DNA from 2 places in the Deinococcus betulae genome. Region 2 is predicted to be linked to the other one. Evidence: riboswitches for the same ligand, from Rfam matches in the RefSeq annotation. Region 2 holds a riboswitch; the other holds the start of a gene.
The links. A riboswitch is a leader RNA that binds a small molecule or an ion and turns the genes downstream of it on or off. The one in region 2 is predicted to bind thiamine pyrophosphate.
Positions count from the first base shown of each region.

Region 1: another riboswitch for thiamine pyrophosphate. It lies ahead of thiC (phosphomethylpyrimidine synthase ThiC); the one in region 2 lies ahead of K7W42_RS19080 (thiamine ABC transporter substrate-binding protein).

Region 1 is NZ_JAIQXU010000002.1:234,762-248,854, forward strand. It holds gene K7W42_RS03410 (prenyltransferase/squalene oxidase repeat-containing protein) at 1-1,933, shown strand, start outside; gene aceB (malate synthase A) at 2,276-3,838, shown strand; gene K7W42_RS03420 (IclR family transcriptional regulator) at 3,835-4,668, shown strand; gene K7W42_RS03425 (aldolase/citrate lyase/malate synthase family protein) at 4,868-6,157, shown strand; gene K7W42_RS03430 (allantoate amidohydrolase) at 6,147-7,388, shown strand; gene K7W42_RS03435 (allantoinase) at 7,385-8,743, shown strand; gene allE ((S)-ureidoglycine aminohydrolase) at 8,999-9,757, shown strand; TPP riboswitch at 10,083-10,195, shown strand; gene thiC (phosphomethylpyrimidine synthase ThiC) at 10,382-12,232, shown strand; gene thiE (thiamine phosphate synthase) at 12,225-12,977, shown strand; gene thiS (sulfur carrier protein ThiS) at 12,968-13,162, shown strand; gene K7W42_RS03460 (thiazole synthase) at 13,162-13,962, shown strand; gene K7W42_RS03465 (NAD(P)/FAD-dependent oxidoreductase) at 13,962-14,093, shown strand, end outside.
Region 2 is NZ_JAIQXU010000032.1:29,534-43,626, reverse strand. It holds gene K7W42_RS19100 (hypothetical protein) at 1-749, shown strand, start outside; gene K7W42_RS19095 (thiamine diphosphokinase) at 778-1,413, opposite strand; gene K7W42_RS19090 (ABC transporter ATP-binding protein) at 1,410-2,384, opposite strand; gene K7W42_RS19085 (ABC transporter permease) at 2,398-3,939, opposite strand; gene K7W42_RS19080 (thiamine ABC transporter substrate-binding protein) at 4,489-5,517, opposite strand; TPP riboswitch at 5,570-5,671, opposite strand; gene K7W42_RS19075 (hypothetical protein) at 5,846-6,304, opposite strand; gene K7W42_RS19070 (NUDIX domain-containing protein) at 6,354-6,812, shown strand; gene K7W42_RS19065 (NUDIX domain-containing protein) at 6,809-7,258, shown strand; gene K7W42_RS19060 (DNA internalization-related competence protein ComEC/Rec2) at 7,278-9,362, opposite strand; gene K7W42_RS19055 (ComEA family DNA-binding protein) at 9,503-9,883, opposite strand; gene rpmH (50S ribosomal protein L34) at 10,240-10,383, shown strand; gene rnpA (ribonuclease P protein component) at 10,460-10,897, shown strand; gene yidD (membrane protein insertion efficiency factor YidD) at 10,894-11,139, shown strand; gene K7W42_RS19035 (YidC/Oxa1 family membrane protein insertase) at 11,136-12,779, shown strand; gene K7W42_RS19030 (tetratricopeptide repeat protein) at 12,865-14,093, opposite strand, start outside.

The DNA.
Region 1 (14,093 bases), on a different contig from region 2:
GTATGTGGGCCTGGCGCTCCACGCGGTGTCGGTCTGCCCCTGGCTGCCCAAAGAGCCGAGACACAGGGCCCGGACTGCGGCGCAGCACGCCGCCCAGTGGCTGCTGGCCCACGAACACCCGCGCGGCGGTTGGGGTTACAACGCCGCTGTCAGTGCCGATGCAGACAGCACCGCGCACGCCCTATCGCTGCTAGCGCGGCTGGGTCAACCCATTCCAGCAGGAGCCCTGGCCGTTCTGCGCGCCCACGAGGTGGCCGGGGAGGGGTTCCGCACCTACCTCTGGCCAAACCCAGCGCACGCCTGGACGCGGCCGTCACCAGATGTCACCGCCGCCGCCCTGCGCGCGCTGCATGACCTGGGCGACCTGTCCACTGCCGGGCTGCACGGAGCCTGGACCGCTACGCTAGCGCCCCAGCAAACCCCGGAAGGGCTATGGACGGGATTCTGGTGGACAGGCCCCGCCTACCCCACGGGCCTGACACTGGAGGTCTGGGCGGCCTCCGGGCGACCCACTCGGCCAGAGCCGCCCACCCTTTCCCAAACGGGGCACGCCTTTGACCTGGCCTGGCAGCTCCGTGCCCAGCAGGCGCTGGGCCAGCCGCAGGCCGCCCACACCACCGCGCACCTGCTGAGCCGGCAAACCAGTGACGGCGCCTGGCCGGGCGCCCCCATCCTGCGTGTGCCGCCCGCGCACCCGGCCAGCATCGGCGTCACGCTGACAGCGCGCGACGACCGACGCGTCTTTACCACCGCGAGCGTCTTGCGGGCGCTGGCCCTGGACGACCCGGACAGCGGGGAGGGCAGTCGCCCACGCCGCAGCCGCATAACGGCAGCGCCACCCCATCCCCTGCACGACGTGGTGACCCGCGCGGCGCTGGCTGCCGGCCTGACGCAGCCGCAGGCCCAGGACGCCCAGACCCTCTGTGCCTACCTGACCCGGCTGAGCCTGCACCCTCCGGGCCTGTGGCCCTCGCGGCAGCTCACGGCGCTGTCTGGGGGGCTGCCGCTGGAGTTCTCCTGCGTCACCGGCCCTCAGGTGCCAGCGGCGCTGCGGTACGCCGCAGAGGTCGGTGACCCCTTTCTGCCGCCGCCCGCCCGGACCCAGAGCGGGCTGCGCGTTCTGGAAGACGTGGCCGCTCACCTGGGCTTTCAGGCAGGCTGGGCGCGCCTCTGGCCAGCCCTGCGGATCCTGACCGACCCCATGAACGCTGCGCCGGATGGAACGCGCTTCACCGTCTGGGGCGGCGTGAATCAGGTGCTGTCGTCGGCCGAGACTGTGCAGGCGCCGGCCCTGAAAATCTACCTGAATACCCTGCACCGGGCCCTGGGCGGGGGCCGAGCAAGAATTGACGCCGCGCTGGACGCTGCGGGCTTTGCAGTCTCTGACCGCCTGCGGCGCATGCTGGACCTGCTTGGCCAGGCTGGCTTTCCCCAGGAGGTGGGGTTTGCCCTGGCAGGGCAGGGTCAGGTGGCCTGCAAGCTGTATTACGAACTGCACGGCTGGCGGCCCGCCCTAATCGAGACCCTGTTGTCTCTGACGGACCTGCCCGCTAGACCAGAGGTCTTGAAACTGGAAATTCCGGGGCTGATCCGGGCGGGGCTGGCCCGGAAGAGCCGCTCTGGCATCGGGCTGCGTATAGATCCAGTCACCGGAGACGTGCGTGAACTGATGGTGGCCTGCGCGTTTCCCACCCCACTGCTGCCGCTTCATGAAACGGTCCGGCGGGTGGAAACCTGGCTCAAGTCGCAGGGGGATGACCCCGCCGCGTACCGGGCGCTGATCCAGACGCTGCTCAGCACCTGGCCAGACCAGCACCTGCCGACGCCCGCCATGCACAGTCTCTTCACGCAGACTGCGACCCACAAAGGCCGCCACACCGCCCTTTACTTGCGGCCCTTTCTTCAGGGTTATGCGGATTCGGCACCGATCTGAAAGAGAGTGACCCTCAACTCGGCTTTCTACTCGGTGGCAATCGTCTTCTCGGAAAGAGCAGCAGGCATGAGATGAAGAGACAACCCTGGCCATTCTCAAGGCACACAGCATCAAGCGTTCAGGCAGGACGCAAGAAGGCAGTGTTACAGACCGCCGAAGACCAGTAGTCAGGCCGCAACCAACACGCTCTGACTTGCGGCCCATAGCTTGGATCATCACTTTGTCACCTGTTCCTGAAGCAGGAACGGGGCTAAGCTTTCTTACTCTCAATTTTCCGTACAATAGAAATCAAGTTCGTCAGTTGAAAATTATAGTTCTTTTCCAGCCATTCAGGAGTGCCCGATGACCCAGACCTTGCCGCCCGGCCTGACTATGACCGCCCCTGTGAGGGACGCCCAGCGTGACCTGTTGACCCCTGAAGCACTAGCTTTTGTGGCCGAGTTGCACCGCCGCTTTGAGGGACGGCGGCGCGCCCTGATGGCCGAGCGCGAGGCGCGGCAGGTACGACTGGACGCCGGCGAACTGCCTGACTTTCTACCCGAGACGGCATCCATCCGGGCAGGCGACTGGCGCATTGCGCCGCTGCCCGCTGACCTGCATGACCGCCGCGTGGAAATCACGGGGCCAGTGGACCGCAAAATGATTATCAATGCGCTGAACAGCGGCGCGCGCATGTTCATGGCCGATTTCGAGGACGCCAGCAGCCCCACCTGGGACAACGTGGTCAGCGGGCAGGTCAACCTGCGCGACGCCGTGCGGCACACCATCAGTCTGGACACCGGCGGCAAAAGCTACCGCCTGAATGACCGCACGGCCGTTCTGCTCGTGCGCCCGCGCGGCTGGCATCTGCCGGAAAAGCATGTGCAGGTGGACGGAGAGACCCTATACGGGGCCTTCTTCGATTTCGGGCTGTACTTCTGGCACAACGCGCGGGAACTGCTGGCGCGCGGCAGTGGACCGTACTTCTACCTCCCCAAGCTGGAATCCCACCACGAGGCGCGGCTGTGGAACGACGTGTTCCTGTACGCACAGGAGGCGCTGGGGCTGCCGCGCGGCACCATCAAGGCTACTGTCCTGATCGAGACCATTTTGGCGGCCTTCGAGATGGACGAGATCCTGTATGAGCTGCGCGAGCATTCGGCGGGCCTGAACTGCGGGCGCTGGGATTACATCTTTAGCTACATCAAGAAGCTGCGCGCGCATGGGGGCCGCCTGCTGCCCGACCGCGCCAAGGTCACGATGGCGGTGCCGATGATGACGGCCTACTCCAAGCTGGCCATTCAGACCTGCCACAAACGCGGCGCCCCGGCTATTGGCGGGATGAGCGCCTTCATCCCGGTCAAGGGCGACGAGGAGAAAAACCGCGCGGCCTTCGAGCAGGTGAGGGTGGACAAGGAGCGCGAGGCCCTGAACGGCCACGACGGCACCTGGGTCGCCCACCCCGGCATGGTGGAACTGGCCACCGAGGTTTTTGACCGCCTGATGCCGGCGCCCAACCAGATTGACAGCGGCAAGCAGCAGGAGCTGAGGGTCACGGCTGCCGACCTCCTGACACCGCCGGACGGCACCGTCACCGAGGCAGGTGTGCGTCTGAACGTGAATGTGGGTGTGCAGTACCTGGCGGCGTGGCTGCGCGGAGCGGGCGCGGTGCCGCTGCACAACCTGATGGAAGACGCCGCCACCGCCGAGATTTCGCGGGCGCAGCTGTGGCAGTGGCGCCACCACGGCGTGACGCTGGACGACGGCCGTCCCCTGACGCCCAAGCTGTTTGACGCCCTGTACGACGACGAGGTGGCGAAGCTGGGCGCCGCCTTTGAAGACGCCGCGCGGCTGTTCCGCACCACGGCCACCCAGTCACCGCTGATGGACTTTCTGACCCTGCCCGGCTACGAGGCGCTGGCCTGAGCGGGGCAGGCGACGGGGCCGCGCGCCCCCGCAGTGGGCGGACACGTGGCGCCGAGGCGCCGGGCAGCGTCCGTACCCTGGAACGGGGCCTGGGCGTGTTGTGGGCGCTGGCTGGCCTGCGTCAGGCGCCCCTCAGCGCGGTGGCGCGCGCTTCTGGCCTGTCGGTCAGCACGGCATACCGCCTCCTTGAAACCTTACGGCAGCAGGGCTTCGTGGACTGGGACGAGGCTTCGGGGCTGTTCCGCATTGGCCTGCGGGCCTTTCAGGTGGGGGCGGCCTTTGACGCCGCGCAGGCCCTGATTGCCGCCGCCGACCCCGAGATGCGCGCCCTGGTGGCCGAGCTGGGCGAGAGCGCCAACCTGGCGGTGCTGCGCCCTTCCGGGGGGGGCGGCTGGACGGCCGCTTACGTGCATCAGGTGGAGGGACCGCAACTGGTCCGGATGTTCACACAGCCCGGCGCGGGGGCGCCGCTCCACGCGTCCGGAGTGGGCAAGGTGCTCCTGGCCAGCCGTTCCGATGAGGAAGCGCGCCTGGCCCTGGCCCAGACTGCACTGACCGCTTTCACACCCCACACCTTCACCAGCCCAGACGCGGTGCTGGCCTCCCTGACGGCGGTGCGCGCCGACGGCTACGCCCTGGACGACCAGGAACGTGAACTGGGCGTGCGCTGCGTGGCGGTGCCGGTACGCGGCGCTGGGGCCCAGGTGACGGCGGCCCTGAGTGTCTCGGCCCCGACCTCGCGCCTGACGCCAGGCGAGGTGCCGCGCTTTCTGGCGGCGGCGCACGCGGCGGCTACGCGCATCTCGGCGCGGCTGGGCGGCGCGGGGTAGGCGCAGCCGGGCCGCCACATATTCAGTTGAAGGATTTGCTGTCGCCCCACAGTGCGGCGGAAGGCCGCTGTATGCTGCGGCGCATGAACAGAAGGAGGCGGCCCTGAGCGGCCTGCTGCCAGGGGCGGCGCGAACGCTGGCCGCGCGGCTGCACGCTGAACTGGCGGGCCGCTGGGCGGGGCTGGACGAAGGAGAAGTCTTGGCACCCGCCCCTCCTGACTACCACGCGGCCCCCATACCACCTGACCTGCACCCTGGCCGCGCCGAACTTATCGTGGAGGCCAGTGACCTCGGCGCGCTACACGCGGCCCTGGCGGCCGGAGCCGACGCCGTGGTGCTGGACTTCGACGACACTTTCTCGCCCACCCGCGCGAACGTGGCAGCGGCGTATAGCGCCCTGCCAGCAGCACTGGCGGCTCCCGTGCCGCTGCTGGCGCGGCCCCGCGCCCTGTACGCCTGCGAACCGGCCCTTACCTGGAACGGCCAGCCAGCGCGAGCGGCGCTGTGTGACCTGGCCGCCCTGCTGACCGCGCACCCCGGCCGGGCACCGCACCTGTACCTGCCCAAGCTGGAAACGGTCGCCCAGGCCGAAGTCTGGGCCGACGCCCTGCGCCTCTGCGAAACGCACCTGGCCCTGAAGCCCGGCACCCTGCGGGTCTGCCTGCAAATTGAAACCTGGCCGGGGCTGCTGGGTGCCGACGCCTTGCTGCACACCCTGCGCACTTGGGCCTATGGGCTAAACGCGGGGCGCTGGGACTATGTGTTCAGCCTGGTCAAGCATGTCGGGGCAGGCCGCGCTGGCCCTTTGCCCGCGCGCGCCCGGCTGGGCATGGACGCAGACGCCCTAGAAGCTTATGCGCAGGGGTTGGCCGAAGTCTGTCGGCGGCGCGGGGCGCAGGCGGTGGGCGGCACCGCTGCGCTGGCGCCCGATCCAGCCGACCCGGCGGCACCGGCCCTGAGCGCGGTGCGCGCGGACAAGGCCCGTGAAGCCCGCCAGGGGTTCGTGGCCGCCTGGGCGGGCCTGCCCGAACTTCTGAGCGCCGTGCGTGAGGGACTGGCTCAGCCCGCCGAACTGGCTTCTGCCGTACCTGTCACCCCTGAGCGCCTGTTAACTCTCCCCGACCCTGGCCCCCTGCCGCTGAGCGAGGTGCAGGACACCGCTGGCCTGGCGCTGGACGTGTTCCGGGCCTGGTTTGAGGGACGTGGAGTGGTGCTCCGGCACGGGCGCCTTGAAGACACCGCCACCGCCGAACTGGCCCGCGCCCTGCTGTGGCAGTGGGTGCGGGCCCAGGCGCCGTTAGCAGACGGCGCTCGCCTCAGGCCCGAGACCTATCTGGCCCTGCGCCGCCGCCTCTGCCCAGACACCGCGCCAGAAGCCCGGCTGCTGGACCACCTTGTTCTCTCCCCCACTGCGCCCGCGTACTTTCCGCAGGAGGCGCAGCGCCTGGGATTGACGCCCCACCCACCGGAGGAAGCCCTTGACCGCTGACCTGACTGCCCTGGCCCGCCGCGCCCTCCTGGCCTGCGCCGACCTGGCGCGCTTTACCGAGACGCCAGGTGAGATTACGCGCACCTTCCTGTGCCCCCCAAGCCGCGACGTGACCGCGTACCTGACCGCCTGGGCGCAGGCCTTGGGCCTGAGTGTGCGCGGCGACGCCGCTGGCAACCTGCGGGCCCGGCGCGAGGGGCCAGGCCCTGACGCCCCCACCCTCTACCTGGGCTCGCATGTGGACACGGTGCCCAATGCGGGGGCTTACGACGGCGTACTGGGCGTGACGCTGGCCTTCGCTGTCGCCGAGGCGCTGCGGGACGCGCCGCTGCCCTTTGCGCTCGAACTGCTGGCCTTCAGCGAGGAGGAAGGGGTGCGCTACGGTGTGCCGTTCATTGGCAGCCGGGCGCTGGTGGGCACCCTGGACGAGTTGCTGCCCCTCGTGGACGCCCAGGGGATCAGCGTGGCCGAAGCCCTGAGCACCTACGGCCTGGACCTTACCCAGTTGCCTGAGGCCGCCGTCACGGGCCAGAGTCTGGGGTTTCTGGAATTCCATATCGAGCAGGGGCCGGTGCTACAGGCGGCCGGGGCCAGTCTGGGCATCGTCACAGCCATTGCGGGGCAGAGTCGACTGCTGCTGGAGTGGACCGGGCAGGCAGCCCACGCCGGCACCACCCCCATGCCGCACCGCCGCGACGCGCTGGCCGCCGCCGCGCGGTTTGTGGTCGCCGCCGAGGACCGGGCGCGCACCACGCCGGGGCTGGTGGCCACGGTGGGAATGCTGAGCGCCCAGCCTGGGGCCATCAACGTGATTCCGGGTTCGGCGCAGGCCACCCTCGACATCCGCCACGAACGCGACGAGGTGCGCCAGGCAGCCCTGACGGCCCTGCTGGCCGACGCCCACTGCTTGGCCAGAGAACGCGGCGTGACTCTGACCGTCACCGAGAAGATGACCCAGCCGGCGGTGCCCATGGACGGGGAGCTTCAGACCCGGCTGCGCCGCGCGGCGGCTGAGGAGGGGCTGAGCGTTCCTGATCTGCCCAGCGGCGCGGGCCACGACGCCATGATCCTGGCGGGGCGAATGCCGGCCGCCATGTTGTTTCTGCGCTCACCAAACGCCCTGAGCCACCACCCCGACGAAACCGTGATGCCAGAGGACGTAGAAGCCGCCCTGCGGGTGGGCGTGCGCTTTGTGCAGGGGCTGGCTGCTGACACTGGGGGCCAGCCATGACGCTGGACCTGCTGCTGCGCGGCGGCACGCTGGTCACGCCCGCTGGCCCGCTGCGCGCCGACCTGGGCGTGGAGGGCGGCCAGATTGTCACCCTGGCGCTGGAGATTTACGCCCCCGCCCATCAGGAGATTAATGCGGCGGGGCTCCATATCTTTCCTGGCGTGGTGGACGCCCATGTCCATCTGAACGAGCCGGGCCGCACCCACTGGGAAGGCTTCGACACAGGCACCAGGGCGCTGGCCGCTGGCGGCGCGACCAGCCTGCTGGACATGCCCCTTAATTCCAGTCCGCCTGTTCTGAACCGCGCCGCCTTTGAGGCCAAGCGGGCGGCAGGACAGGCCCGCTCGCGCCTGGATTTTGGGCTGTGGGGCGGCCTGACCCCGCTGAATCTGGACGATCTGGACGAGTTGGCGGCCTGCGGCGTGGTCGGGTTCAAGGCGTTTATGAGTCACAGCGGCCTGGACGAGTTCCCGGCGGCCGACGACGCCACCCTGTACGCCGGCATGCAGGCTGCGCGCCGGCTGGGCCGCGTGGTGGCCACCCACGCCGAGAGCGACGCCTTTACCCGTTCGCTGACCCAGGCCGCGCGGCAGGCCGGCGGGCAGGGGGTGCGCGACTACCTCGCCTCTCGCCCCCCCATCACGGAGGCCGAGGCCGTGTCGCGCGCGCTGCTGTACGCCGAGGACACGGGGGCGGCGCTGCACCTCGTTCACCTGTCGACCGCGCGGGCCGTGGTGCTGGCCGCGGAGGCGCGCGCGCGCGGCGTGGACGTGACCGCCGAGACCTGCCCCCACTACCTGCACTTCACGGCCGAGGACGCCGAGCGCGCCGGGCCGCTACTCAAGTGTGCCCCACCCCTGCGTGACGCGGCCACCCGCGAAGCGCTGTGGACCGCACTCAAAGCCGGGCAGATAGACACGGTGGGCTCAGACCACTCGCCCGCCCCATCCGAACTGAAGACCGGGGATGATTTTTTTGCGCTGTGGGGAGGCATCAGCGGCGCGCAGTCCACGCTGAATGTGCTGCTGAACGGTCACTGGACGCGCGGCGTGCCGCTGGAACTGATTGCGGCAGTGACGGCCCTGAATCCGGCGCGGCGTTTTGGCCTGCGGGGCAAGGGCGCGCTGACCGTGGGCGCCGACGCCGATTTTGCCCTGGTGCAGCTGGACGAAGACTTCTCTCTGACCGAACTGCACGACCGCCATCAGGCCAACCCATACCGGGGAGAGGCCTTCCGGGGGCGCGTTCACGCCACCTATCTGCGTGGGCAGCCGGTGTACCGCTGGACGGCGAGCGGCGCGCACTTTGACGGTGAGGTGCGCGGGCGCCTGCTCACCCCCACTGGAGACGTATGAGAAGGATTCCATCTGTTTCGTTTACAAATCGGGAGAGAACCGATTGGCCAACTCCACGCCCGGAACCCGCTTTGCTCCTTCCTCCCTCTGGTCGGATTTCATCGTTTTTGCAAACGGTTCAATCAGAGTCGGTATGACACGACATCTATCTGGTGCGTGCAGCGCCCAGACATTTAGGGGGCAATCCGCCTCACGCCCAACAGTTGTTGCCCTCTGGCGTCACGGCTGCTCTGAACTGATTCTCGTGGAGACCATATGAAGCACCTGGGCGTCACCCGTTCCGCTTTGCAGCCCTCTCACGCGGTCCTGACCCCCGAGACCTTTGTGCGCACCGCCCTGGCTGAGTGGCCCGGCAGCGCGGTGGTGCTGCACATCGCGCCGGTCATAGGCCTGGGGGCACGCTTCGTGCAGTTCACGGCCGAGATGCCAGCCGGGGCGACCGCACAGGCATCGGCACACGGCCATCAGCGCTTTGCCTTTGTCCTGAGTGGGACGGTGGACGCGACAGTGGACGGCGAAACCCGGACCCTGCACGAAGCTGACTATCTGTTTGTACCGGCGGGCACCCCTCATACCCTGACAGCCCTGGAGGCGGCCCGCGTGGCCGTCTATGAAAAACCGTATGAGACGGCGGCCAGTCCCCCTGGGCCTGGGGTCTGCTGGGGCAACGAGCGCGATACTCCCGGCACGCCCTTTGAAGGCGACGAGCGCCTGCTGGCCCGCAAACTGCTGCCGGACGACCCGCGCTTTGACTTCATGGTCAGCACCATGAGCTTTGCGCCCGGCGCCACGCTGCCTTACACCGAGATTCATTACATGGAACACGGCCTGCTGATGCTGGCTGGTGAAGGCCTGTATAAGTTGCAAGACACCTACTACCCCGTGGTCACGGGTGACGTGATCTGGATGGGCGCCCACTGCCCGCAGTGGTACGGGGCGCTGGGCCGCGACTGGACCAAATACCTGCTGTACAAGGACATGAACCGCCATCCACTGAGCCCAGTGCCGAGATAGAGCGGCCAGCGATTCTGGTGCTTACGAGACGCCGCGCCCGAGTGCCGCCAGAGAACGCCAGGACGACACTGTGGCTGCAGCCAGGCAGGGCAACTCTCGACCAAGCCCCCGAATCCAGACGCCGACTCAGCGGCCTATGCTGGCGTGCAGGACAAACAGGATGGCCACCACAGAACGACCACGCTGCTGAGCGCCCCTGTGCGTTGCCATCAAGGAACGCTTGCAGGCCGGCTGTAACATCACCCGTTTTGGACCCAGTCGAGAGGACAGCCCCTCTCTGCACGCTGGTTCCCACGCCACCACCTGCCAAACCGTGTAGACTCGCCGCAGTCACCAGGGGTGCCGTTCTCATCAGAACGGCTGAGAGGGCCGCAGCGGCCTAACCCTAGGAACCTGATCTGGTTCACACCAGCGGAGGGAGCGTGACGGGTGCCAGGCCGCAGTTGTGGTTTTGCCCCCCTCCGAACGCGTGAGGGGGGCGTTGTCGTTTTGTAGACCCAAAGCACTTCATGTTACCCGCGTCAGCGGGTTAACGCAGGCGGCTTGATGCCAGCCTCATCCCTAACCGTTCGCCCACAGGCGCCCGGCGGCGCTTTCTTATTGCCGCCTTCCCCGGAGTACTCAATGACAACCACCCTGCGGCCCGACCTCACCCCACCTCCCCTGGCCCTGGACCCCGACCTGACCACGCCCTTTCCCAGCAGCGAAAAGGTATATCTGCGCGGTCATCTGCACCCCGACGTGCGCGTGCCAGCGCGGCGGATTCATCAGTCGCCCACCCTGGAACGGGTCGGCGCACTGACCCGCACGCGGCCCAATCCACCGCTGCTGGTGCCCGATACCAGCGGCCCTTACACCGACGCCGCTGCCACGGTGGACCTGCGCGCTGGCCTGACCCACGCGCGCCCCTGGCTGGCCCATGACCCGCGTCTGGCAGCACAACCTGGCCGCTCTCATCCCGACCTGGACCGCAGCGGTCCTCTTCCCTTTCCGGCAGTGCCGGCCCCCCGGCGGGCGCGGCCAGGCGAGGCCATCACCCAGCTTCAGGCGGCGCGCCGGGGCGAAATTACCCCAGAAATGGAATTTGTGGCCCTGCGCGAGAACCTGCGGCAAGACGAAGGCTTTGACCTGACCCACCAGCATCCAGGCGAGGCGTTTGGAGCCGGGATTCCGCGCGAGATCACCCCGGAATTCGTGCGCTCGGAGGTGGCGCGGGGCCGGGCAGTGATTCCTGCCAACATCAACCACCCCGAACTGGAACCCACCATCATCGGCCGCAACTTCCGGGTCAAGGTGAACGCCAACCTGGGCACCAGCATCGTCACCAGTTCTATAGAGGAAGAGGTGGGCAAGATGATCTGGGCCACCCGCTGGGGCGCCGACACGGTGATGGACCTCTCGACTGGCCGCCACATCCACCCCACCCGCGAGTGGATTTTGCGCAGCAGCGCCGTGCCAGTGGGCACCGTGCCCATCTATCAGGCGCTTGAGAAGGTGGGCGGCGTGGCTGAGGAACTGACCTGGGACCTTTACCGCGACACTCTAATAGAGCAGGCCGAGCAGGGCGTGGATTACATGACTGTTCATGCCGGCGTGCGGCTGGCGCACCTGCCGCTGACCGCGCGCCGCCGCACCGGGATCGTCTCGCGCGGGGGCAGCATCCTGGCCAAATGGTGTCTGGCCCATCACCAGGAAAACTTCCTGTACACCCATTTTGCCGAGATGTGCGAGCTGCTGGCCGCCTACGACATCACCTTCAGTCTGGGCGACGGCCTGCGTCCCGGCAGTGTGGAAGACGCCAACGACGCCGCGCAGTTTGCCGAACTGGACACGCTGGGCGAGCTGACACAGGTGGCCTGGAAACGTGGTGTGCAGACCATGATTGAGGGGCCGGGCCACGTCCCCATGCAGCTGATTCGGGAAAACATGACCCGCCAGTTGGAGGTCTGCCACGAGGCCCCCTTCTATACCCTGGGGCCGCTGACCACCGATATCGCGCCGGGCTACGACCACATCACCTCGGCCATCGGCGCGGCGCAGATCGCGTGGTACGGCACCGCCATGTTGTGCTATGTCACCCCAAAAGAACATCTGGGGCTGCCGGACCGCCAGGACGTGCGCGACGGGGTCATCGCCTACCGCATCGCCGCGCACGCCGCCGACCTCGCCAAAGGCCACCCCGGCGCCCAGGCCCGCGACAACGCCCTGAGCAAGGCCCGCTTTGAGTTCCGCTGGGAAGACCAGTTTGCCCTGGGCCTGGACCCGCAGAAGGCCCGCGCGCTGCACGACGAAACGCTGCCCGCCGACGCGGCCAAAACGGCCCACTTCTGCTCCATGTGCGGGCCACAGTTCTGCTCCATGAAGCTCAGTCACGACCTGCGCGCCCCGGAGGTGCTGGCAGGCCTGGAAGCCAAAGCCCAGGAATTCCGGGCGCGCGGCAGCAAGTTGTATGTGGAGGTGGGCGCCGATGACTGAACCACAGAGGAGAGACCGGAACGCAGGGGCACTGGGGCAGCAGGAACCGAAAGAATTGGCGGCCGGCACGGGCTCAAACCTTCGGCCCCCAGAACCCTGGACCGGTCCCCTGGGCCGCCTCTACCTGGTGGCCACGCCGCGCCCCGACCAGCCCGAGGCCGAGTTTCTGGCGCGGGTGGCCGCCGCGCTGGACGGCGGGGTGGAGATCCTGCAACTGCGCTGCAAGGACTGGGAGGCCCGGCCCTATATGGCCCTGGGCGCCCGGCTGGCCGACCAGGCGCAGGCGCGCGGCGTGCCGCTGTTTATCAATGACCGGGTGGATGTGGCGGTGGCCTGCGGCGCCGACGGCGTGCATCTGGGCCAGGGCGACTTGCCCCCCGCCTGGGCACATGGGCTGGCGCCGGGGCTGCTGGTCGGCCTGAGCACCCACACGGCCGCGCAGGCTGGGCGGGCCCTGACCCAGGCGCCCGCCTATATTGCGGCCGGGCCGGTGTACGCCACACCCACCAAGCCGGGACGCGCGGCGGCCGGCCTGGCGTACCTGCGGCAGGTGGCGGCGCTGCGGCCCCAGGTGCCCTGGTACGCCATCGGGGGCATTGACGCCTGTACCCTGCCCGGCGTGCTGGCGGCCGGGGCCCGCCGGGTGGCCGTGGTGCGCGCGGTGCTGGACGCCCCTGACCCCGCCCAGGCGGCGGCCGACCTGCGCGCGGCCCTGCGGCGCCCGGCGGTGACCCCATGCGGGTAAACGGCGACCCCTATCCCCTGACCCCTGGCCTGAGTCTGCCCGCGCTGCTGCATGCCCTGAACATTGACCCGGCGCGCGTGGCGGTGGCCGTCAACGACGACTTTTACCCCGGTGCCCGGATTCCAGACCGCGCCCTGCACGAAGGGGATGTCGTCGAGATTGTCCGCATCCTGGGTGGCGGCTGATGTCACCGGACATCTTGAGGCTGGGTGGCCGCACCTTTACCTCGCGCCTGATGCTGGGCACTGGGAAATTCACAGACTTTGAGGTGATGCGCGGCGCCCTGGAGGCCAGCGGCACCCAGATTGTCACGGTGGCCATTCGGCGGGTCGAACTGCGGGCCCCCGGCCACGACGGCCTGCTGGACGCGCTGAACTGGGACCACCTGCAACTGCTGCCCAACACGGCGGGCTGCCGCACCGCTGCCGAGGCCGTGCGGGTGGCCCGCCTGGCCCGCGCCGCCACCGGGACACCCTGGGTGAAGTTGGAGGTTATCCCTGACGCCCGCTGGCTGCTGCCGGACCCGGTAGCCACCCTGCGCGCCGCCGAGGAACTGGCGGCTGACGGGTTCGTGGTGCTGCCCTACGTGCAGCCTGACGCTGTCCTAGCGCGCGCCCTGGAAGCGGCGGGCTGCGCGGCGGTGATGCCCCTGGCCAGTCCGATTGGCACAGGACGGGGCCTGCGCACCCCGGACCTGCTGACGACTGTGCTGGACGGCGCCGGCGTGCCCGTGGTGGTGGACGCTGGCCTGGGCGTACCCAGCGACGCCGCACAGGCACTGGAACTGGGGGCCGACGCGGTGCTGGTCAATACCGCTATCGCCGAAGCCCGCGACCCGGTGGCCATGGCCCACGCTTTTGCGCTGGGGGTGCAGGCCGGGCGCGCGGCGTTTCTGGCCGGACGCATGGCGCCGCGCGCCCACGCCAGCCCCAGCAGTCCGGTGCAGGGCGTGCCCCGCCTGCCCGACCCGGAGGTGCCGCTCTGATGCCCGCAGCTTCTTCTGCGTCCGGCACGCGAACAGGGCCGCCCGAGGTCATCGTGGTGGGCGGCGGGCTGATAGGCGCGCTGGTCGCCTTTACGCTGCGTCAGGCCGGGGCCGACGTGCTGGTGCTGGAT
Region 2 (14,093 bases):
TGGCCGGCCTGGGGCCCAAAACCTTTCCCCAGGGCCAGGACACCTACCGGGCGCTGCTGCCCGATATTCTGGCCGCCACTTTCAGCAGCGTGGGCGGCGCGCTGTGGCAGGAGAACGCCACGCAGGGCGCCAAACTGCGCGAGATTGCCCGCAACCTGACCGGCGGGGCGCGGCCGGTCTTTGATCTGGGCTTCCGCACCGCCCAGTGGCAGCAGGCCGTCCTGAGCACGGGCGGCGCCGACGGCACTGTGATGGGCATCTTGCCGCGCAACCTCTACGGCAACGCGGGCACCACCTACCGCTGGACACCGGGCGCGGTCCCCACCGAGGCCGAGAAGACATTTAACGCCGGCATCCTGCGCGTGACGCCCGCCGCCGACCCCAACCCGGCCCGCCCCGGCACCGTGCGCTTCCTGCCGCGTGTGAACGGCGACATCAGCGTGCCGGTGCTGACCGTCCACACCACGGGCGACTTTTACGTGCCGTTCAAGCACCAGCAGCTGTACCGCGCCGCGGTGAATGCGGCTGGCAATGGCGAACGCCTGGTGCAGCGGGCCGTGCGCGCCGCCGGCCACTGCGAATTTACGCCGGCCGAACTGGTCGAAGCCTTTACCGACCTGGTGAAGTGGGAAGCGGGCGGGGCCAAACCCGCCGGCGACGACGTGACCACCCCCAGCGTGGTCGCCGAGGCGGCGTATGGCTGCCGGTTCACGCGCGGCACGCGGGCCGGGGTGGAGGCGTGTCCCTGAGCTGAGCAGGGAGAAAAGAGGAGCGGCCCTAGCGCGGCTCCTCTTCTGTGTCGGGAAGGAGGGTCAGCAGGGCGAGGCCCGCGCCCAGTTCGGCGGTGACCCGCTCTTCCTGGACCTCATTACTGACGGTCCAGCCGCTGCCCAGGGGGACATTGGCGCCCGTCAGGGGCCAGCGCACGCCGCGCAGGGTCAGGGCGCGCAGCTCGGTCAGTGCTAGCACGCTCAGGGTGGCGCCGGGGGGCAGGGCCAGCGACAGGGGAGAGCCGGGAAGGAGCGGCCAGCCCCATTCATCGCCGCTGGTCAGGGTGACGCGCAGGCCCTCGCCGGTCAGGCGCGCAGCGCCCAGGGCCAGGGCCAGGGCGTGGTCGAAGCGGCCCCCAAAGGCGCCCAGAACGACCAGTTCGGTGGCGCCGCGGCTGCGGGCGGCCTGTACAGCCAGTTCGGCGTCGGTGGCGTTCTTGGCGGTGGGGTGAACTTCTCGCGGCGCGCTGATGTGCACCCCTTCCGAGGAATCGAAGTCGCCCACCCAGGTGTCCACTGGGACCCCCAGCAGGGCCGCGTGGCGCGCGCCGCCATCCGCCGCGATCACGAGGTCTGGGCGCGGCAGCATGCCCAGCAGGGGCGAAAGGATGAGGCGGCCCCCCACCAGAATCCAGGCAATCACGCGCCCTCCCGGTCGTCGGGCAGCAGGCGCACCTGCGCGTCGTCCACCGTCAGGCGCAACCTGCCGCCCTCCAGCAGTGTCGCCTCACGCGGACTGAGGGTCAGGTGCAGCGGGCCAAGGGGGTGGGTCACGGTGACGGGCGTGCCGCCCTCGCCGGCTGGGGCGGCCACCGCTGGCCACGCCTCGCCTGCCCCCAGGTGCAGGGCCGTTTCAGGGATATGGCGCACCTGGCCAGGCCCAGCGGGCAGCAGGTTGGCTTCGCCCAGAAAGGCAGCGACCCAGGCGGTGGCCGGGGCCGTGAACACCGCCTCGGCCGGGCCTGTCTGGATCAGCTGCCCGGCCCGCATCACTGCTACGCGGCTGGCCAGCGCGCGCGCCTCGCGCTGGTCGTGGGTGACCAGCAACACGCCTGCCCCCACCCGCGCAAACAGCGCCCGCAGGCTGGCCCGCAGCTCGGCGCGCAGGCGCTCGTCGAGGTTGGACATCGGTTCGTCCAGCAGCAGCAGGGGCGCGTCGGTGGCCAGGGCGCGGGCCAGTGCCGCCCGCTGCGCCTGCCCGCCGGACAGCTGGGCGGGGCGGCGGGCCTCCAGCCCCGTCAATTCGACCAGCGCCAGAGCTTCCTGGGCGCGGCGCTGGGCCTGGGCGCGCGGGGCGCCGCGAACGCGGGGGCCATATGCCACGTTGTCCAGCACGCTCAGGTGCGGAAAGAGGGCGTAGTCCTGAAACACCAGGCCCACCCGGCGGGCTTCGGGGGGGCGAGCGGTCACGTCCTGGCCGCCAATCTGCACGGCGCCGCTGTCAGGCCGGTCCAGTCCAGCGACCAGTCGCAGCACCGTGCTCTTGCCGCAGCCCGACGGCCCCAGCAGCGCCACTGTTTCGCTAGACTGAACAGTCAGGGACACGTCCTGCACGGCCTGGACGGGGCCAAAGGCTTTGTGAAGGCTGCTGAGGGTCAGGGCGGGGGCGGTCATGGGCTCCTGCATCCTAGGTCACCTCGCCTTCGCCGCCGTCCAGCAGGGTAAAGGCCAGCCCGGCCAGGACCAGCAGCAGGGTGGCCAGCGCACACGCCTCGCCCAGATTCCGCTCGCCGGGGCGGCCCAGGCGGTCATACAGGCCGGTGCTGAGGGTGGCCCATTCGGGGCGGGTCAGCACCAGGGTCGCGCCAAATTCACCCAGCACCGTGGCCAGGGCCAGTGCGCCGCCGCCGCGCAGGGCGGGCGCCGCCAGCGGCCAGGTGACGGTGCGGAAAGCCGCCGCACTGCTGGCGCCCAGTGACCGCGCCGCTTCGTGTAGCCGGGGCGGAATGGCGCGCAGGGCCGGCAGCACCGAGCGCACCACCAGCGGCCAGGCCAGCAGGGTATAGGCCGCGATCAGCAGCGGCAGGCTGGCGGCCAGCGCCGGATAGGCCAGCAGGTAGCCCACCGCCAGACTGACCGGCGAGACCATCAGTGGCAGCAGCGAAACGAGGTCAAGCACCCGTGACCGGGCCTGCCACGCCCCCAGCGCGTACAGCCCCCCCAGCACTGTGGCCCCGGCCAGAGCCATCAGGCCAAAGCGCATGGTGTTCCAGGCCAGCAGCGGGGTGGTGTCGTCGGCCAGTACGCCCTGCCAGTAGGACAGGGTGGGGCCGCCTGTGCCCAGCAGGCCGCGCGCCACCACAGCCAGCAGCGGCGCAAAACAGATCAGGACCGTCAGGCCCCCCAGGCCCAGCAGGGCCAGCCGGGCGGCGCCGCGTGCGGGGGGCCGGGCTGCCGCCGACACGCCCACGCCGCCGCGCGTCAGGCGCACGTAGGTCCAGGTGGCCAGCAGCGTCAGGCCCAGCTGCCCCACAATCAGCGCGCTGGCCTCGGGCAGCCGCAGTTGCAGGGCGGTCAGGGTGTAAATCTCGACCTCCAGCGTGGCGTAGCGCTCGCCCCCCAGCGCCAGGGGCAGGCCAAAGCTCAGGGCGGAATACAGAAAGACCAGCACGGCTCCGGCCAGCACCCCTGGCAGGGCCAGTGGCAGGGCAATGTCCCACGCCGCACGCCTTGCGCTGGCGCCCAGGCTGCGCGCCGCCCCCAGCAGGCCGGCCGGCACCCGCGCAAAGCTGGCGTAGCTCAGGCGCACCATCACCGGCAGATTGAAAAAGAGGTTGCCCAGCACCAGCAGCAGGGGCGTGTCGCTGAGGTCCAGGCCGGTCAGGCGCGTGACCCAACCTTGCGGCCCCAGCAGCGCCGAGAGCCCCAGCACGGCGACCAGCGTGGGCGTGACGAAAGGCAGCAGCAGCAGGCGCAGAAAGGTCTGCTGGCCGCGCAGTTGAAAGCGGGCCAGCAAAAAAGCCAGCGGCACGCCCAGCAGCAGGGCCAGACCAGCCGTGGTGACGGCCTGGGCCAGCGTCCACAGCAGGCGGCCCTGGAAATAGGGGTCGGCCCAGACGGCCAGGGTCACGCCGCCTTCGAGCATGGTGCGGGCGAGGGGCAGGGCCAGGCAGAGGGTGACGAAGAGGAGGCCTGGCAGGGTGAGCAGAAAGGAAGTGAGACGGGTCATGGGCAACCAGTTGCTCTGTGCGTGTGCCTCACTCCCCAGCCCACAAAGGGGGACGACTTCGCCGCGCAGGGCGGCCTGCACGTTGCTGCTGATTTGACTGATGCGCCTGGAACCTGATGACAGGGCGAGCAGCGCTGCGCTCGGCCAGGGTGTCTACTGACGTTGGTGGGTCTGCTCAACTTGGTCATGGGTCTGGCCTCGTCTGGACCTGGGCGGGATTGGGGCAAGGGGTCTTGGTGCGGCCCAGAGGTTCGACTTTGAAAAAGAAGCTGTTGCTTGAGCGCCTTTCAACAGTAGAATCTCGCGCCTTAAGCGTCCTCACCTGCCACCATCCCAGGGCCAGCAACGGAAGCCGTCGTGCGCGCAGCGCGCGGGCGTGAGGCGATGGGCGACAGGTGTGCCACGGCGTCCACCGCGTAGAAAGACAACTCTCTTCCGCCGCGCCAGTCAACCCCTCCCCAGTGCCAACGTTGCTCTCCCGTCCCCTCTGGGGATGGGGGGTGGGGCAAGCAAGCGACATCTCACCCCCCACACCGCTACCCGTCCGCCTTACCTCGCCCTCAGCACCTGCGTCACCCAGGCGTCCACCAGCCGCTGCGGGTTGGCCGTCACGGCGGGCTTGATGGCCTCGGCTTTCGGTGCCTGGGCAAACTTGAACACTGGATTCAGGGGCGTGCCCTGGACGGCGGGGTAAATCCACATCCGGGTGGGCAGGTCCGCTTGCACGGGGCTACTCAGCATGAAGTCCACGAACTTACGGGCCAGGGCGGCCTGCTTGCTGCCCTTCAGGACGCCCACGCCTTCAAGCTGGGTGAATGTGCTGCCGGGCAGAAAGAGGTTGCCTGTCGGGGCCTGGGCCGGCAATTTGGCAGGATTAAAGCCGTCGGCGTAAAACACCTCGGCGGCGGGGCTGCTGGCGTAGGACAGCACGATGGGGTATTTACCGCCGTTTCTGGTGAAGTCCTTGTAGTAGGCGTCGCTCCAGCCGCGCGTAACCTTCATGCCGCCGGCACGGGCCGCGCGCCACCACTGCCAGGCCCCCGCCTCGCCGTAGTGGTTGACCGTGGCGAGCAAAAAGGCCAGGCCAGGGCTGCTGGTCGCCGGACTTTGCACCACGGTCAGCTTCGCGTAGGCCAGCGTTTTCAGGTCGTCCAGGTTCTTGGGCAGGGCCAGGCCCGCTTTCTCGAACCACGCGCGGTCGTAGTTCAGGGCCACAAATCCGTAGTCCACGGTGTTCAGCAGGCCAGCGTCGTCCAGACGGTAGGCGGCTGGCACCTTGGCCAGCGCAGGTGACGTGTAGGCTTCGAGAATCCCGGCCTGGCGGGCACGCGGCAGCAGGCTGTTGTCCAGGCCATAGACCACGTCAGCAATCGGGGCGCGGCGGGTCAGAATCAGGCGGTTTAGGAGTTCGCCCGCGTCGCCGCCCTTGATGAAGCGAACCTTCGCCCCATTGGCGGTCTCGAACGCCGCCACCAGCTTCTTATCCACGTCAAAGGAGTCGTGGGTGATGACGGTCAGGGTGGTCTGGGCCTGGGCAGCCCCCCCCAGCAGCAGAGCGGTCAGTAGTGTTCTACGCATAAAAAAGTCCCCTCGCGTCACGAGGGGAAGCGGGGGCCGCCGCCAGTATGCAGGGCGGGGCCGGTCACGCTCCCTCCGCCGGAATGACCCGGATCAGGTTCCTGGGGTAAGTCTCAGCCAAACCTGCTTCGGTTCGGCACCCCCGGTGACGCACCCGCGAGGATAGCGCAGAACGCACAGGGGGAGTCAGTGCGCCTGAGGGTTGTCTTCGAGCGCCCTGAAAAGCTGCGCAGCAGAGAGAGCAGAGGGGGGGGCATAGCCTGCGGTGTCAACGGAAGTGAGGGCTGTGCCGTCTCCCCAGGGCAGAGCGGGCGGCTCCTGTCAGGCGTCAGAGGTCTTCGTCTTCCGGCAGCGTTCGGGGGTAACGGGAGACGCTCAGGCTGAGGCCTACCTCACCCGCCAGCCGAATCAGTGCCGCCGGAAAATGGTCAGACTGGTGCACGATCTCACGGCCCTTTTCGTCCAGCATGCCGACGCGGTCCTCGATCCCAAAGTCCAGTTCCATGTCGCTATGGTTCAGCGTGGGGTCTGTGGCTGTCAGCCGCTGGTGCAGGGCCAGCAGGCTGGCGTGGTGCGTCTCTAGGAAAAGGATGGTATCCTCAATTTGTTGGCCTGGCTGGTCAAATTCGGCCTGACTGGTTGCCAGCAGAAAGCCAGAGTCTCCTACAGGACGGGGTGGGCGCCCCAGCAGGTCGCCTTCCCGCCACACCCAATGTGAGGCAAACGCGGTTTCGGCCAGAAAAGCGGTCACATCAAAGTAGCCGTAGACGCGCAGAATGCAGCTCATTGCCCTGATGCTAGGCCAGAAGGGCGCGTCTGGCGTGTCACCCTGAGGCATGATGCGCAATCTGCTGGTGTGGACAGTGCTTCAAGACGCTGGGGGCCGCGTGCTGCTGGGGCGGCGAGACGGGTCAGTGTACGGGCACGGGCTGTGGGGGCTGCCAGGCGGGCAGGTCGAACCCGGCGAGGGCCTCCCCGAAGCGGCGGCGCGCGAGGTCCGGGAAGAAACTGGGCTGACGCTGCACCCGCAGGTCCTGTCGGTCCTGGGCGTGCGCCGTTACGAGGTGGACGGCGCGCAGGGCACCGATTTTCTCTTTCTGGCTCGCCAGTGGACAGGTGAGCCACAGCCGCTGCACAAGACCTCGGCCGTTGCCTGGGTTCTGCCGTCGGCGCTCCCATCGAAGTGCCTGCCCTGGCTGCCCGCCGTTCTGGAGGCCCACCTGGCGTGGGGCGTGCCCGTTACAGAACAGTTGCGGGACGTGCGCCAGGTACGCGCGCTGGGTGGCCTGGCATGAGCTTTCAGCTGGTGGCGTGGCTGGCGGTGCAGGACGGGGCCGGGCGCCTCTTGCTGGGCCGCCGCGACGGGTCCTCGTATGCCCACGGCCTCTGGGGGCTGCCGGGCGGGCGGGTGGAACGGGGCGAGGGTCTGGCCCAGACGGCAGCCCGCGAGACGCTGGAAGAGGTGGGCTTGGTGGTTCACCCAGACGCCCTGACCTGCCTGGGCGCCTGCCGCTACGACCTGGACGGTACGCAGGGCCTGGACGTGTTTTTCCTGGCCCGGACCTGGGCAGGGGAAGCTCGGCCTCTGGACAAAACCTCTGAGGTGGCCTGGTTTGCCCCAGACCGCCTGCCCCCCGATGTGCTGCCGTGGCTCCCCAGTGTTCTTGATGCCCACCTGCACGGCGCTGCCCGCTTCACGGAACTGGTCGACGGCTGGGACGGCCTGCGCTCCCTTTTCTAATCGATTCTTCTTTCCTGCCCTACGGAATCGCCCACCGAATGGTCCCCACCTGATCGGTGCGCCACACCCTGGACTGGGCCTGTGCCAGCCGCGCCAGCACGTCGGGGTGAGGGTGGCCGTAGGTATTGCGTCCCACGCTCAGCACGGTGTCGGCGGGGGTGGCCTGGGCCAGCAGCGCCTCGCCGGTGGAGTAGCGGCTGCCGTGGTGGGGCGCTTTGAGGACATCCAGGTTGCCGGGGCTGGCCAGCACCTCGCCCTGCTGGTTCAGGTCGCCCAGAAACGCCGCGCGCCAGGCGCCCGATTCCAGGGTCAGGGCCACGCTGTTCTCGTTGTCTTCGGGGTGCCAGCCCTGCCCGGCTGGCCACAACACCGTCAGGGCCGCGCCCGCCGCCTGCACGCGGTCCCCGCGCCGCACCTCGCGCACGGGGACGCCCTGGGCCTGGGCTTCGGCCAGCACGGCGTCCAGCACAGGGTCGCCGCGTTTGTGGTGCCCAATCCACAGCTCGCCCACCGGCAGGGCGCGCAGCACGGCCGGCACCCCTTCGATATGGTCGGTATCGGCGTGCGAAGCGACCAGCACGTCAATCTTGCGGACTCCCAGTGCCCGCAGGGCCGGCACAACGGTGCGGCCGCCCACATCGTAGTCGCTGCCCACCGAACCGCCCGCGTCAATCAGCATGGTCAGGCCCGGCAGGCGAATCAGGGTGCTGTCGCCCTGCCCGACATCCAGATACACCACCTCGCGCGCCGGGGCCAGCCAGCCCGGTAGGGCGGTCAGCAGCAGGCCCGCAAGGACAGTGCCCAGCGCCACCTCCAGCCGGACGCGGTTCATCAGCCACAGCCAGCCGGCCCCCAGTGCGGTTGCGTAAGCCACCACCCCCGCCGCGCCGATGCTGCCCCAGGTCAGCACGGGCGCGCGGCCAAAGGTTTCGGCCACCGCCAGCAGCGCCGAGGCCAGAGGTCCTGTCAGCAGGTTGACGGGCGCGGCCAGCGGCCCCAGCAGACCGGCCAGAAAGCCTAGTGGCACCAGCGCCGCCATGATGGCCCCGGCTACTAGATTGGCGGGCAGGCCCACCACCGGAATCTGCCCAAAGGTGCCGGCCACCACTGGCAGGGTGCCCAGCTCGGCCAGAACCGTGGCGACCAGCGCCAGTTTCAGCCAGCGGGGCCAGCGCGCGGGCAGGCGGGCGGCCACGCGCTCGGTCTGGGTCAGGGCCAGCACCGCTAGAAACGACAGCTGAAAGCCCACGTCCAGTAGCCACAGCGGAAACAGCAGCAGGCAGGCCAGCGCCGCCAGCGAGATCAGGGCCAGGGGGTCGGGCCGTCCGCGCCCGGCGGTCAGGCCCAGCAGCACCGCCGCGCCCATGATGACCGCCCGCGTGATGCTGGGCGACGGCTGCACCAGCAGCAGCAGGTAGGGCGCCAGCAGCGCGGCGGGCAGACCGTAACGCCACGCAGGAGCGGCGCCCGCGCGAATCAGCAGCCAGACCAGCACGCCGGTAATCAGGGCGACGTTCTGTCCCGACAGCGCCATCAGGTGCGCCAGCCCCGCACGGTTAAAGGCGTCCCTGACTTCTGTACCGTCTCCAAAGCTCTCGCGGCCGATGTCGCCCCGGTCGCCCAGTTCCACCGCCTGCATCAGCGCGGCCTGCTGCCCCGAGAGGCCTGCCGTCAGCCCCCGGCGAAACCAGCCGCGCAGGCCGCCTTCCGGGACGTGCCGCTGCACCCTGGCCGCCACCAGCACCGCGCCGGGTGCGGGCACGAACAGGCCGCCCTGAGAGCGCAGCCACGCCGCCTGGTCAAAGCCGCCGGGCGTGCGGCGGCCCTCGGGGATCACCAGTCGGCCAGCCACCTCCAGCTGCCCCGGTCCCTGGGTGGGTTTGGGCGCCAGCGCCACGCGGGCGCGCGGCGCCTGCAAGGTCAGAAACTGGCCGTCCCACTCGCCGCGCAGCGTGACCTGCGCCCCCAGCCAGGGTGTCAGGGGCTCGGGACGGTTCAGGGCTGTGGTGGCGGCCCACCATCCGGCCGCGCCGCCCACCAGCGCCAGCCCTGCCAGCAGTGGGCGGGCGTCCCAGACCGCCAGCCCCGCGCCCAGGCCCAGCACCGCCGCGCCCCAGCCGTGGCCCAGGGCCAGCAGAATGCCGCCGATGGCGCCCAGCAGGGCCGGCAGCGGCCAGGCCAGTCGGCCGGCGCGGGCCGGCGCGCTGGTGCTGGGCCGCGCTGCGGCCGGCAGGGTGGCCCCGCTCAGAACGTCACCAGGGGCGTTAGGGCTTTCAGGGCCGCTGGCCCGATGCCTTTCACGGCGTCCAGGTCGGCCAGCGACCGGTAGGGCCGCCCGGCCAGAATGCGCCCCGCCAGTGCTGGCCCCACTTTGGGCAGGGCTTCTAACTGCTCTGGCGACGCCGTGTTCAGATTGACCCGGCCCGAAATCAGCGGCTGAACGCTGGCGGTGGTGGGGTAGGTGGGCGGCTCGGTGCTCTGCGGCGCGGTCACGGGCGGCAGGGACGTGCGCGTGACCGTTGGCGCTTGTGGACGCGGCAGCAGCACGGGCCCCAGGCTCAGGGCCGCCGTGAGCAGCACCCCGGCCGCCAGAGGCAGCGACCAGGGCAGGAAGGGACTGGACATGCGGTCAGCTTAGAGAAGAGGGATTCCAGCTGTTGCCGCAGATGTGGAGGCGGGGCGTGGGCGTGTGTTGACCTCTCTGGCCTGAGGAGGCCGAGTTGCTCTGCGCTCAGGCGCTTTGCAGCCCAGCCCGCACATGGAAAGCCTCGCGTCCTTTTGGGCCTGACGCGCTGAGTGCCGGCCTTGAGCTGACAGGAAGCGCCAACCGCTGAGGACGGCCCAGCCTCTTGGCCGCCTCTGCTGCGGCATGCTACACTTCCGGAGTTTGCCTCCCCAGGGGGGCGCTCTCGCGTGACGCCGCCGACTCTGTTCTGAGAAGAGCCGTGCACCCGCTCCGCGAGTGGTCAAGGAGAAGCACCATGAAGCGTACCTACCAGCCCAACGTCCGCAAGCGGGCCAAGACCCACGGCTTCCGCGCCCGCATGAAAACCAAGGCCGGCCGCAACATCCTGGCGCGCCGCCGCGCCAAGGGCCGCCACCAGCTCACCGTCGCGGACGAGTAAGCCCCCTTTACCGGGAGCGGCCACCATTTCGCAGTCCCCCACCTCCAGCGCCACGCAGGCACGGCCCCGCCGTCCGGTGGCGCTGGATTCATTGCGGGGGGACCGCGAATTTCGCAAGGTGCGTGCCCACGGCGCCGTGGTCCGTGACCCGCTGTTTACCCTGCGCGTCACCGAGTACCGGCCCCGCCACGGGCAGCCCTGGCGCCCAGGCGCCGTGATTGGCATCGTGGTGCCCAAAAAGACCCTGAAGCGCGCCGTGGACCGCAACCGTGCCCGGCGCCGCGTGCGGGAAGCCCTGCGCACCCTGCCGGGCGGCCTGCCGGCCTGCCGCGCCATCCTGATGCCCGGTCCGGCGGTCCTGAAGGTGCCGTTTGGCGAGTTGCAACAGGCGCTGGCCCGCGCGCTGGCCCGTGCGCCCAGCCGCCGGAGCAAGGGCGGCGGGAACCCAGGAAGCGCCAGCGGCGTACCTGCCCCTGTGCCTTCCCCTCCTGTGACGCCCGGCGGCCCCGCGTGAAGCGCGGGCTGGTGCGGGCGGTGCGCGCCTACCAGCGGCACCTGTCGCCGCGCAAGCCGGCGCCCACCTGCCGCTTTACGCCCACCTGCTCGGAATACGCCGTGCAGGCCCTGGAACGGCACGGCGCCGTTAAGGGCAGCTGGCTGGCCGCGTGGCGCATCGCGCGCTGTAATCCCTTCGTGCCGGGCGGCGCCGACCCGGTGCCCGACCATTTTCCCAAGAGGCCACCCCAGACCCCATGAAGACCCGACATCTGCTGTCTCTTGCCGCCCTGGGCGGCGCGCTGCTCCTGACCGGGTGCAGCACCACCGGCCCCCTGCCGACCTTCGGCAAGGCCATCACCCCTGAATGGATCACCACCAACTTCGACGGTCTGCCGGGTGACGAGTACATCGCCACCAGCAACCTGCAGGACGTGGTGTTTAACGGCCGGGGCGAGGTGATTGGCTGGTACGTCAAGAACTACGCCGGGACGCCGTACATCAAGCGGAGTGCCGACGGCACCTACGACTTTTCCGCGCTGCGTGACCAGAAAGGCATCGTCAATCTGGTGGCGGGCCGCAAGGCGCTGGCCGTGCAGGCGGCCGGTGGCCTGAATCCGGCCGCCGCCGCCGAGGTCACTGCCCCCACGGGCCTGACCACCGACCTCAAGGCCAACCGCCAGGACGCGGTGTTCCGCTACACCCAGGGCGGCGCGACCGTGACCAAGACGGTCACGCTGCACCCCCGGAACTTCAAGGTGGATGTCCGCACCGAGGTCGCGGGCGGCCCTGAGCGTGTGAACCTGCTGTTCCCCGGTCTGGGCAAGGCAGGGGACCCGCGGGTGCAGGCCCTGACCGTGGGCAGCGCCCAGCCAGCCGCCGTGCAGGGCAGTGGGAAGCTGTCGGTCGAGAATATTCAGTATGCGGCCCTTCAGGAAAACCCCAGCCAGGTGGCCCACGCGCTGATTCTGCGGCCCCAGGCCGGCGACGCCAGCAGCACCGCCACCCCGGCTTCTGCGCCAGCTGACGCTTCTCAGGCGGTAAATGTGACGCTGGCAGGCGGCGCCCAGAGCCTGATTACCGCCAGCGTTCCGGCCACCAGCACCCTGGAAATTTACGGCGGCCGCAACGAACTGATTCACCTGTACCAGAGCGGCTATACCAGCCTGCCAGGCCTCTTTAAGCCCAACTTCTTCGGGCAGATCAGCCTCTATATCGTCAAGTTCATGGAGTGGCTGTACGGCCTGATCGGGAACTGGGGTCTGGTGCTGGTCATCCTGACGGTGCTGCTGCGCGCCGTGATGTGGCCGCTGATGCAGGCGCAGGGCCGCACGACCGCCCGGATGCAGGTCATGCAGCCCAAGATCAAGGAGATTCAGGAGAAGTACAAAGAGCGCAAGGACCTGGACTCGCAGCGCGCCATGCAGACCGAGATGCAGCAGCTGTACCGCGACTACAACTTCAACCCCGCCGGCTGCCTCTCCACGTTCATTCCCTTTCCGGTGCTGATTGCGCTGTGGTCCACAATCCGCAACTTCGAGTTCGACAGCGGGTTCCTGTGGCTGCCTGACCTGGCGATTCCCGACCCCTTTTACCTGCTGGCTCTGGTGTATCTGGTGGTCAACATCGGACAGCTGTACGTGATGACGCGCAAGACGCCCGACATGTTCCGGCAGCAGGCGTTTATCTACCTGATTTTCCTGTACTTCGCCCTGACCTTCCCGGCAGGCGTGACGATTTACATCATTCTGTCCACCCTGATTGGCATCGTTCAGCAGGTGCTGATTAACAAGCAGGTAGAGCGGGAAACCGCCACCATCGGCCAGAGGGTCGAGAAGTCGGGTGCCCGGCCCACGAACACGCCAAAGACCACCAAGGTGATTGACGCACCGAAAAAATAAAGTGGTCAGTGAAGAGGCCCCCGCCTGTGTTGGTCAGGCGGGGGCTTTCTTGTCTCGGGCTGTAACTGGCTCTGGCAGTTCTGGTCTACAGCCGGGCCAGTTCCTGCTGGGCGGCGGCGTAGCCAGGGCGCAGGCGCAGCGCTTCGCGGTAGGCGGCCTGGGCCTGCGCGGTGCGGCCCAAGCCTGCCAGGGCCCGCGCCCGCCAGTAGTGCGCTTCCTCGTGCGTGGGGACCGAGCGGAGCACCGCCCCCGTCAGCGCCAGCACCTTGTCGTACTGGCCCGTGCGCGTAAACGCCTCGAACGGTCCGAAGATGTACCACAGCGCCCGCCAGGCCAGGCCTCCCTGCACCCAACCGGGGCGCGTGGGGTCCAGGGCCGGGTCGGGGTGGGCCGCCAGCGCCTGATCAAAGGCGCGGGCCGCGCCCTGCGAATCGCCCAGCGCCAGCTTGGCCTCGCCTAGATTCAGGTACGCCACGGCGTCGCCCAGGCGGGTGGCCTCGGCCTGGGCGACGCGCAGGGTCTCGGCTCTGGCGGCGGCCGGGTCGGCGCGCTGGCCCAGCAGGGCCCGCACCTGCTCCGCTTTGGCCGGGGCCGACACCACCAGAAAGGTGCGGCCAAACGAACGCCACAGGGCGTCAAATTTGGCGTAGTCCATCTTCAGCGGTCCCAGGTAGGAATCCAGGGCGCTGTAGGTCTGCGCGGCGTCGTCGTAGCCGGTCAGGAGGCGGTAATGCCCCATGCCGCCCGAGTCGTGGGTGATGAACCACGTCTCCACGATGACCGGAAAGCCGGCCGCCAGAAGGGTACGCAGCATCGTGCGGTCGCCCCCACGGGCGAGGTGCACGTCCATGCCCTGCGAGCGGGCGTAAGCGGCCAGTTCGTCCGGCGAGGTATTCACGTCCCCCTTGCTGGGCTTGAGCCTCGGAGCGATGTCGTACTGGGTCAGCGTGCTGCCCCAACGGCTCAGGGCCATGCCGATGGTCACGGGCCCGCAGTTGTTCAGCCGCTGGTATTCGTGGCGGATACCGCTGACGCTGGCGTGGGCCGGCAGAAGGACAGCTGGCGGTGGTGCTGGCTTGGGCATAGGCACCGGGTCAGGCTTGGGGGTCGGGGCGGGTTCAGCGGCCGGTTCTGGGTCGACCGTGACCTCGGGCTGGGCTTCAATAGTTGGGGGAACCGGCGCCGCCGGGGTGACTGGTGGAACTACCGTTTGCGCTGCTGGCACGGGCCGGGTCTTGTCAGCCTGCCAGCGGCTCACGCCAAAAGCGCCGGCCCCCACCAGAAGGCCAGCGGTCAGCAGCAGGACAGGAAGAC